Regions from separate parts of the Bacillus sp. T3 genome, predicted to be linked through region 2. Evidence: predicted binding sites of a transcription regulator. Region 2 holds the regulator's gene; each other region holds the start of a gene.

Region 1 (3,258 bases), 140 kb from region 2:
ATACAGTTTGGGACCAGTATGAACAAACGTTAGAACGGTCAAGACAATTTGGGAAGAACGAGAAGATGCGCTTCTAAAATCAGTCAAGGAAGTTATTAAATTAAACCAAGAATTTAGAAAATCGTTAACAAGCTTATATAATGAGTCGAAGAAAACGAACAATGAAATCGTTAAAGAAATCTCGAATAACTTTCCTAATGCCAATGAAACAAACAGTGGAGAATTTACGAATCAATTAAATGATGTATCAACCCGCATTGAGGGGCTTGCTTTAACACCAATTAAATCAACGTTTGGGTTATTTGATCGCTTGGAGAAGAGTATTGAAGAAAAGAGCGAGCAATTTGTTGATTATTCTCGTGAAACACGCAATGGCTGGCAAAGAGTCACAAATGAATATGTAAAGTTAGCTCGTACTAGTCAAAAACAATTTGTTAATCGTTTTGAAGAAAGCATGAAGGTTCTCTTAAACACGAAATAAAAAAAGGTGCCTAGCACCCTGGTACGTATAAAGGTAACGTACTGGTGCTAGGCACTTATTTGTTTATTTTTTCGCTGACGAGCATTTTTAATCAGTTCAACCCACAGGTCTGAGCCAACCAAAACGCCAGCGATGATGAAGCCAAAGCCGATGACTTGCATTAAAACTACTTTCTCATGGAGAAAAACGACTGCGCTGATTAATGCAAAAAGCGGATTTAAGTTGATGAAAACAGAAGTTTCAGCCGCTCCGATTTGTCCAACTGCAAAGTTATAAACCATGTGACCAACTGCGGTGGCAAAAAACGCTGAAGCAAAAAACACAAGCCACACATGGACGCTCCCCTGGGCTAACCCATTTAAACCATGCGGTTCCTTCACTAAGCTAATTACAAATAACAAGAATGAACCGATTAACAGCATATAGCCTGTCATTAAGCGCGGATCTAACGATCTAGAGATTTTGCTAATAAAAATAAAGCTTATCGCCTGTGATAGGATCGATAAAAATACATATATGTCCCCAATCGAAATTCCACTTATGCTACCATCTTTTAAGACAACCATTATCACACCACAAAAGCCGAGAACCACACTAACAATTCGGGCCATTGTGACAGAGGTCCCCAAAAATAGAATAGCTAGTAAGGTTGTTAACAAAGGTCCTAAACCGAGTATCAGTCCGCCATTGGATGCGGAAGTTTGTTTAAGTCCAATTGATAAAAAGTAATGATGAATAACGACATTAAAGATAGCTCCAATCAGAATAAAACGAAGCTCTCGTTTGGTCGGTTTACGAATTTTTTTCATAAAAGCAAGAATAACAAATACACAAACACCCGCAGTAAAAATCCGAAACGCTGTTATTGTTACGGGCATAAAGGCGGAAACAATTAACTTTGTTGCAATTACGTTCAATCCCCAGGCAGCCATTACTAAAACTAAGGTTAAATAAATAAATTTTTTATTCCTTCCAGTCAATGTTTCCACTTCTTCCAATAGAATAATCAGACTCTTAAATATAGACCATTATAAAGGAAATCTGTTTCCATTGATATCAAAATGTATTATTCTACAAAATTGATTTAGTAAACGATGTAAGACTTTGGAGGAATATACTATGAGGTTTTTGTTTGATGTTAGTAATGTAAGCGTTATAAAAACAGTTGAAAAACGTTCACATGTATGTGAAACAAGATGAGTTAAAATATATAGGGTATAAGAATCGTGTGACGTATTTCACATTTTATTATCTTGCAATTATAACCATCGTTCGTGAAAGGAACTGATACTCATGGCTTTTTTTAAGCCGGAACAAATCGCTAATATTACAGTCGAAAACGGGAAGAAGAAAACACAGTATTCCTTGTTAAAGTCTATAATACTAGGGTTCCAGGCAGGTGCATTTATTTCTTTGGGCTATTTGTTGTTTATTCGTGTTACAGCACCACTTACTGGAGAAATCGCTGGGATTAGCTCGATTTTAGGGGCAGCGTTGTTTCCAATTGGCCTTATTTTAACCTTAATTGCTGGTGGAGAGCTGTTAACAGGAAATATGATGGCTGTTCCCTTAGCATGGTTAGCACGAAAAATAACGGTAAAGCAGCTTTTAGTCAATTGGACTATTATTACTGTTAGTAATTTCATTGGGGCGCTCTTTGTTGCCTACGTTTTTGGTCATATTGTTGGCTTAACTGAAACGGATATGTTTTTAGAAAAAACAGTTAGTATTGCTGAACATAAGCTGGAGGCAAGTTTTATCCAAGCTTTCTTTTCAGGAATAGGCTGTAACTGGCTGGTCGCAGCTGCAGTTTGGCTATCTTACGGTTCAGAGGATATGACGGGGAAGATACTTGGGATTTGGTTTCCAACCATGACCTTTGTTGCCATCGGCTTTCAACACGTTGTCGCAAATATGTTTGTGATTCCCGCTGCAATTTTTGCAGGGCACTTTACATGGCTAGAATATCTTCATAACTTTGTTCCAGTATTCTTAGGTAATGCGGTTGGCGGTTCTGTGTTTGTTGCGGTTGCATATTACCATGCTTATAAGAAAAATATTGTGAAAAATGAGCTTTCTCAAGCTTCTCCTAATCTGACATTAATGAAAAGAGGCGGAATGTAGTGGCAGAAATTTCAGTAGCTGCAGCACTAATTCGTTTTCTGTTAGGTGGAACTGCCGTCCTAGTCGCAACGATTGTCGCTAAGAAGCTAGGTGAAAAGACAGGGGGAATCTTTGCTGCATTTCCTGCAGTCTATTTAGCCGCTATTTTGACTACTCGCTTAGATTTTAATGGGCAAGAGTTAATCAGCCAATCGGTCATATTATCAAAAGGAGCTATTATTGGGATGAGTATTAATATCCTGATTGCGATTATCGCTGGTTATCTATTACCGAAACATGGTTGGAAGCTGGGTCTTGTTCAGACGCTTATATGTTGGTTTGCTGTTTCGATTGCAGTTGTTTTTGTGACATCCTATGCATTCTAAAAAAGGTGGAAATCATGAATAAACAGGACTTATTTATTCGTTTTATCTTAGGCGGCACGGCTGTTATGGTTAGCTACTTAGTCACGGTTTTATCACCTTGGAAAATACTTGCAGGGATTTTTGCAGCGTTTCCTGCCGTTATGCTCACGGCAGTCTTAATGGTTGGAATAGCTTCGGGTTCAAAAAAAGCTGGGAAAATTGCCAATGGTTCCGTGTTTGGGATGATTGGTGGGGTTGTATGTGTAACAACAGTCCTGCTCGTTTTGCAGTTGAGCAAAGATTGGATGT
Region 2 (3,258 bases):
TTAGCAATTTCATCTTGTTGCTTTTCATACATTTTCATTTCACGCTCGTAATTTGCAGCTTTTTGGTCCAAATAAGAGCTATAATTGCCGACGAATTTTGAAATTTGCTGTCGGGACATTTCGTATACTTGATTAACGACCTTATCTAAAAAATAACGGTCATGGGATACAATCAAAATGGCGCCTTCGTAATTTTGCAAATATTGCTCAAGCCACGATAATGTATCGATATCAAGATGGTTGGTCGGTTCGTCCAAAATAAGAATATCAGGTTTTGTTAATAGCAATTTGCCGAGAGCAAGGCGAGTTTTTTGACCGCCACTTAAACTAGAGATTTTGGTTGAATAGTCAAACGTGTGAAAATTCAAGCCGTGAAGCACAGAACGAATATCGGCTTCGTATTGATAGCCACCCATATCTTTAAATTGAACCTGTAGGGTGTCATATTCTTTCAAAACTCTTTCGTAGACGGATGAAACATTAAATACTTCTGGATCCGCCATCTGTAATTCATACTGCCGCAGTTTTTTCTCTAAACTTTGTAATGTTGCAAATACCGTCAGCATCTCTTCCCAAATCGACAGCTCCGATTCGAGGCCTGTATTTTGTGCCAAATAGCCAATGGTAACGTCCTTGGGCTTCATAATGTCACCAGAGTCATGGGACATATGGCCAGCAATGATTTTAAGCAAGGTCGATTTTCCTGCACCGTTTCTACCAACTAAAGCGATTCGATCGCGTGATTGTACTTCTAGTTTAATATTCGATAAAATAAGGTCTGCACCGTAGTATTTATTCAATTGATTAACTTGTAATAATATCATTTTATATTCACCTCTATTACGATAGAGTTAGTGTATCGTATTATAAGGATATCATCAATAACTCGAAGCTTGTGAAGAAAGATACAAGTTCATTCACACATGTTGGAAAAAATAGTGTATGATTCTTTTAGTGAGGTGTTAAATGAATGGGAGAATTTACTCATTTTAATGAAGAAGGCCGTGCGAAAATGGTCGATGTGAGCAGCAAACCAGAAACAATAAGGACCGCAGAGGCTTGCTCAAGTATAACAGTTAGCAATGATATATATGAAAAAATCACAAATAATGAAATGAAAAAAGGTGATGTTCTAGCTGTTGCTCAGGTTGCGGCAGTAATGGCATGCAAAAAAACGTGGGAAATCATTCCGATGTGCCATCCAATCCCATTAAATGGAGTGGATGTTTCCTTTGGCTGGGAAGAAGAAAAGGAAGACAATGAATATACATTGCATATTTCCGCAAAGGTTAAAACGAAAGGGAATACAGGTGTTGAAATGGAAGCGTTAACAGCTGCATCGGTTTGTGCGTTAACGGTTTATGATATGTGTAAGGCAATTGATAAAGGCATGGTTATTGGAAAAACGTATTTAGTTGAGAAAACTGGCGGCAAAAATGGAGATTTTATTAGAGAAGAGCGATTGAAATAAGCTTAATGAGAGAGGAGTGATGAAATGTCGAACGATCATACAACAAAAATTCCACAAGCGACTGCAAAACGGTTACCACTTTATTATCGCTTTTTGAAAAATTTGCATACATCTGGTAAACAACGGGTTTCATCTGCAGAGCTAAGTGAAGCGGTAAAAGTAGATTCTGCGACAATTCGTCGAGATTTTTCATATTTTGGTGCATTAGGGAAGAAGGGCTATGGCTATAATGTAAACTATTTGCTATCCTTTTTCCGGAAAACGTTAGATCAGGATGAACTGACAAAGGTAGCGCTCATTGGAGTTGGGAATTTAGGTACGGCGTTTTTAAATTATAATTTTTTAAAAAATAATAATACAAAGATTGAAATTGCCTTTGATGTGGACGAGGGAAAAGTGGGAACAAAGATAGGGAATGTTCCTGTTTACCATATGGATGAGTTAGAGAAGATTATTGAGCAAGAAGAGATTCATGTGGCGATTTTAACCATCCCAGCGCCAGTGGCGCAACCAATTACGGACAGACTGACTAGTGTGAGGATTAAAGGAATATTAAACTTTACACCAGCTCGACTTAATGTCCCGTCTACTATTCGGGTTCATCATATTGATTTAGCGGTTGAGCTGCAATCACTTGTATATTTCTTAAAGCATTATCCAAAAATTGAAGATATTGAAGTAGATGAAGAATAATGAAAAATGAGCCACTTAATTATGGCTCATTTTTTTTGATTATTTTCCTAAGTTTAAAGTGAAGGGCAATCAACCTTAAGCCTGAACCAAAATCAAAGGTTGCTAGGAGAACAAGGATGAAGCTAAAAATATCCCATCCGAATTGATTTACGTTATCGATAGCAAAGTACGTAAATATACAAGCAAGGATGATGTGGAAAAAAGCGGAAAACAAAGGTGAGAGTCTCATAATAATCCTCCGATAAAGCTTTGAATTTTTTCTGATTGTTCGATGATTCGATCGATATCTTCTTTAAAGACGGTTTGTATAACAACGACAAGTGAATTCATCGCAACATGGGCAAAAATCGGAACTATAATCCGTTTCGTCTTGACATAGAGATAGGCAAAGGTAAAGCCCATGGCAGAATAAAGCAATGTATGTTCAAGTTCCATATGTGCTAAAGAAAAAATAATCGAACTGATCAAGGCCGATAGAAAGAAGTTCATCCGTTGATAGAGTGCGCCAAAGATGATTTTTCGAAACACGATTTCTTCTAAAATTGGTCCGACAATCGAGCTAACAAAAATGACAATAGGGAAGCTTTCGATAATATTAATAATTTGTTGGGTATTATCAGAGCCTGTCTTAATCCCCATCATCGCTTCAATTTGGGCTGCAATTCCTTGTGCGAATAATGCTAAAAAAACACCTGTAATCGCCCAAATTACCGAGCTGAATGGATTTGCTTTTTCACGATAAGCTGTGGTTGTTGACTCTTTACGGAGAATCCACAGAATAATGACTAGAGTAATGGTGAAGCTGGCAACGAGCCAGATTGGAACGGACAAGGTTCTCATTTCGTCCACCGATTGACCAAATCTGGTTCCAATGAAAGTGGTTAACGGAATTCCAATAAAACTCGATAACTGCATGGTGAGATAGGCAATTAAGATAAACCAATATTCCTTTTTCAAAATAAATGGACTCCTTTTTAAAAAGCTAGGCTAAATCCCATTGTACAAATAATAAGCGAACGTTACAAATGAATAAGCTAATTTGCTAATTTGTCTTAGGTAATTTCAATAATATGGAATTATCTTTGAGTAAATAG
Region 3 (3,258 bases), 320 kb from region 2:
CGTCAAAGACGAATTTAGAACGCATCGCAATTCCGTATACATGTACTTCGTTGCCTTTTCGTTCAATGCGCGTATCATCCTGTTTGTATACGGCAAGCTTGTTGCTTTCATCCTTTGGATAAATCGAAATCGTCTTGATTTTATCCGCCTTAATCATTTGCGCATAGTGTGGTTCTGGGTCAACTGGTGCCGATTGAATCACTTTCATCTTATTGCCTGTCAAATCAATGAGCTGCATCGATTCTGGATGGGATGGTCCGACAGATAAATACGAGTCCTTGGCAATTTTATTGAGCGACACAAGGTATTTCCCGTCTGGTGTAGCCGTATCTCCTTCAGCTGCTGATGAATGCCCAGGTGAATACTGAACCGGTACACGGTCTAATGTTTCGCCTGTAGTTGGATCCCATTTAACGACCTCTGAAGAGATAAACATCGTTGTATACGCCATGCCTTTTTCATCAAACTGGGTATGAAGTGGTCCAAGTGCATTTTCTGGATTCACTTCTCGTTCCATTACAGATTCATAGTTTAAAACTGGAATTCCATTGCGCTCCCCATCAAACTTCCCTTTTTCAATCGCTTTAAAGGCTTTTTCAAAAGAAAAGACGGTCATTGCTGGTGCGAGCTTTCCAGATGCAATAAAACGTTTTCCGTCTGGTGTAACATCGACGCCATGTGGTGATTTCGCAACTGGAATTAAATAGATTCCGCCTTTATGCTTCTCAGGGTAAATCATCTTTTGGCCGGTTACTTCATCGTATTCTCCGTTTTTAACCTTTTGCTCGAGCTCTTTCCAGTTAATCAGGACGATATAGTCACGGTCAGCCTGTGAAGCATTGATTTCTAGATTCGTTGTTGCTTCCTCAGTGTTGTAGGTTGTAATTACGGCCCAATCTCCAGGACATCTTTTTGCCGGCGTCGGATAAATCATAGGACCAAGGTGGAAGAGCAACCTGGTAGGCGATATTTAATTCTTCTTTTTCTCATCAAAGGTAACAGCCGACATGACGCCGCGATATTTTTCACTGTAATCATCTAAACTAGCATACTCACTTCCGATTGGAACGGCGAATCGTGTTGGTAAAAACATATATTCTGTGTTTTCCGTAACAAAAGCCGCACAGTGTGGACCACTTGTATTCGGAACATTGATAATATCCTTGGTTGTGAATGTTTCAAGGTTCACGACCGCTGCCCGGCTGTTGGCAACATCTGTCGCAAATAAATATTTCCCGTCATATTCACCATTCGTCTCAGAGATGGCTGGATGATGGAGGTCGCCCCATGTATAACCGCCAAGCATTTCCTTTGTATGCTCATCATAACCATAGCCAGTGGCAGGATCTGGAGTGAATACGGGAATCGTTCGAATTTTACGCATCGATGGTACGCCGTATACAAACATTTGACCAGAGTGGCCACCTGATGCCATCAAATAATATTCGTCCTTCTCACCGAATGGGACATAAACCTTCTCAGCATTCGACTTGTTGTTGGTTGCAACTGTTGCGTCTGTTTTTGATCCGGGTGAAAAGTCACCAAAAATCACGGTTGCAGCTAGAAGCCCAGCTACTAAACCGGTTGAAATTGGAATCCAATTCTTCATGAATAGAGCACCACCTTTAGTCGTTTAGTTTGTTTCCGCTGCTTTTTGTAGTAATTGTGTAAGCTTATTTATTTCCTCATCTGTTAACGGATTCCCACCAATCACACCTGACATGACGGCTGACGTCGGCTCTTTCAGGAATTCATTAAGTGGCTTTCCATGTTTTCCTTCTACGTTGTTAAATGCTTCCGATAAATCGGGTCCTGTTGCCCCACCGCTCAAATCTAGGGCAGAAATGGAATGACAACCAATACAGCCTTTTTCAGTAAAAATTTCCGTATCAGCTGAAACAGTGGTCGTTTTATCCGTAGCTTGTTCCTCTGTAGCAGTTTTTGTTGTCGATGTTGCATCATCTGTGCTTTTATCGACGCTTACCTTTTCCTCGGTTTGATTGTCCTTCCCCATGATGACATCAAACACTAGATAACCGATTCCAAGCCCAATTAAGGCGCTGATTAGAAAATAAATCCCGGCTTTTTTCAAGTTGCTTTCCCCCTTGTCATAGTTACATGACCATCTTAACTTGCATTGATTTGTGTCATTGTGACGTATTGCACGGTTTAGTGTTTCGTGTGTGACGTTTGTGTGTCTTTTTCCAAAAAAGGAGGAAACTGTCGAAAAATATTCGAGAATGTCGATGTGTAGAAATGTGCCGAACATCACTTAATTGTCACGATTTGTCCGTTAAAATAAGGAAATAGAATATGGGGGAAGGAATGAGATATATGAACGATGATTTAATTGACCCGCATTTATCGATTTATCAAAAAACTGTGGTGGAAGAGTTTTTAGGCAAAATTGAAGTGTTTAAGAATCTCCCAAAGAAATCGTTTCAACTTCTAGACAATCGGATTGTGATGAAGGGGTATCGTAAAGGCGAGCAAATCATTTCGGAATATGAAGAGGCAGAGGGTGTGTTTTTTGTTCATTCTGGAATCGTTAAGCTCACGAAACAGGATGAGCAAGGGAATGAAATCATTGTTTGTATTAAGAAAAGCGGAGAAATTTTTGCAGAAGCCTGTCTGTTTAATCAGGATGGCAGCTTGTATCCTGCAACAGCACGAATGGTTCAGGAAGGAGAGGTTTATTTCCTTAAAACAAGTGACTTAGAGGCCGAGCTAATCAAGTCGCCAGAAATGGCGGTACAAATGATCCGCTATATGAGTGACGCTTTAAGAGATATGACCTCGATTTTAAGAGATATTGCCCTTCTGGATGTTTACACGAAAACGATGAAAACGTTAGAGCGTCTCGCTGAAAAATTCGGTGCGAACCATTGTAACCGTATGCACATTGAAATCCCCCTAACTGTACAGGAATTTGCTTCTTTGCTCGGAACATCACGGGAAAGCGTCAGCCGCGTCTTCTCTAAGCTCAAAAAAGATGGAATTATCGATGTCCAAGGGAAGAAAATCATCATCCTCGACTGGTGCGGCTTTTGTAAGCTTACTCATAATAAGGGGTAAATGATGTGGATTGAACGGCAGGTGTTGGGTGGTAGAGGCGGGCGAACGGATAGACAGACGGACGGGGTCGAATCGTTTACGTAAACGGAGAAAATGGTAATACGTAAATACGTAAAATAAAACAAGCCTGCCACCAATAGTGACAGGCTTATACCCAACCTTATAGCTTACTAAAACTGATAC

Evidence for each region. The regulator Rex, encoded in region 2, represses fermentation and respiration genes when NADH is low (regulators of the CRP and FNR family bind a similar motif). The targets are predictions, from matches to a motif close to TTGTGAAATATTTCACAA.
Region 1: the regulator Rex is predicted to act here: its motif matches at 1,708-1,725, upstream of RGF10_RS22660 (formate/nitrite transporter family protein).
Region 3: the regulator Rex is predicted to act here: its motif matches at 2,151-2,168, upstream of RGF10_RS01515 (cytochrome C).

The regions. Positions count from the first base shown of each region.
Region 1 is NZ_CP137761.1:4,411,537-4,414,794, reverse strand. It holds gene phaQ (poly-beta-hydroxybutyrate-responsive repressor) at 1-77, shown strand, start outside; gene RGF10_RS22670 (hypothetical protein) at 47-481, shown strand; gene RGF10_RS22665 (DMT family transporter) at 529-1,461, opposite strand; gene RGF10_RS22660 (formate/nitrite transporter family protein) at 1,775-2,605, shown strand; gene RGF10_RS22655 (DUF3147 family protein) at 2,605-2,970, shown strand; gene RGF10_RS22650 (DUF3147 family protein) at 2,985-3,258, shown strand, end outside.
Region 2 is NZ_CP137761.1:4,549,094-4,552,351, reverse strand. It holds gene RGF10_RS23300 (ABC-F family ATP-binding cassette domain-containing protein) at 1-824, opposite strand, end outside; gene moaC (cyclic pyranopterin monophosphate synthase MoaC) at 971-1,471, shown strand; gene RGF10_RS23290 (redox-sensing transcriptional repressor Rex) at 1,496-2,164, shown strand; gene RGF10_RS23285 (YdiK family protein) at 2,184-2,393, opposite strand; gene RGF10_RS23280 (CPBP family intramembrane glutamic endopeptidase) at 2,390-3,121, opposite strand.
Region 3 is NZ_CP137761.1:272,553-275,810, forward strand. It holds partial or broken gene nosZ (Sec-dependent nitrous-oxide reductase) at 1-1,609, opposite strand, end outside; gene RGF10_RS01515 (cytochrome C) at 1,634-2,092, opposite strand; gene RGF10_RS01520 (Crp/Fnr family transcriptional regulator) at 2,326-3,075, shown strand; gene bshB2 (bacillithiol biosynthesis deacetylase BshB2) at 3,246-3,258, opposite strand, start outside.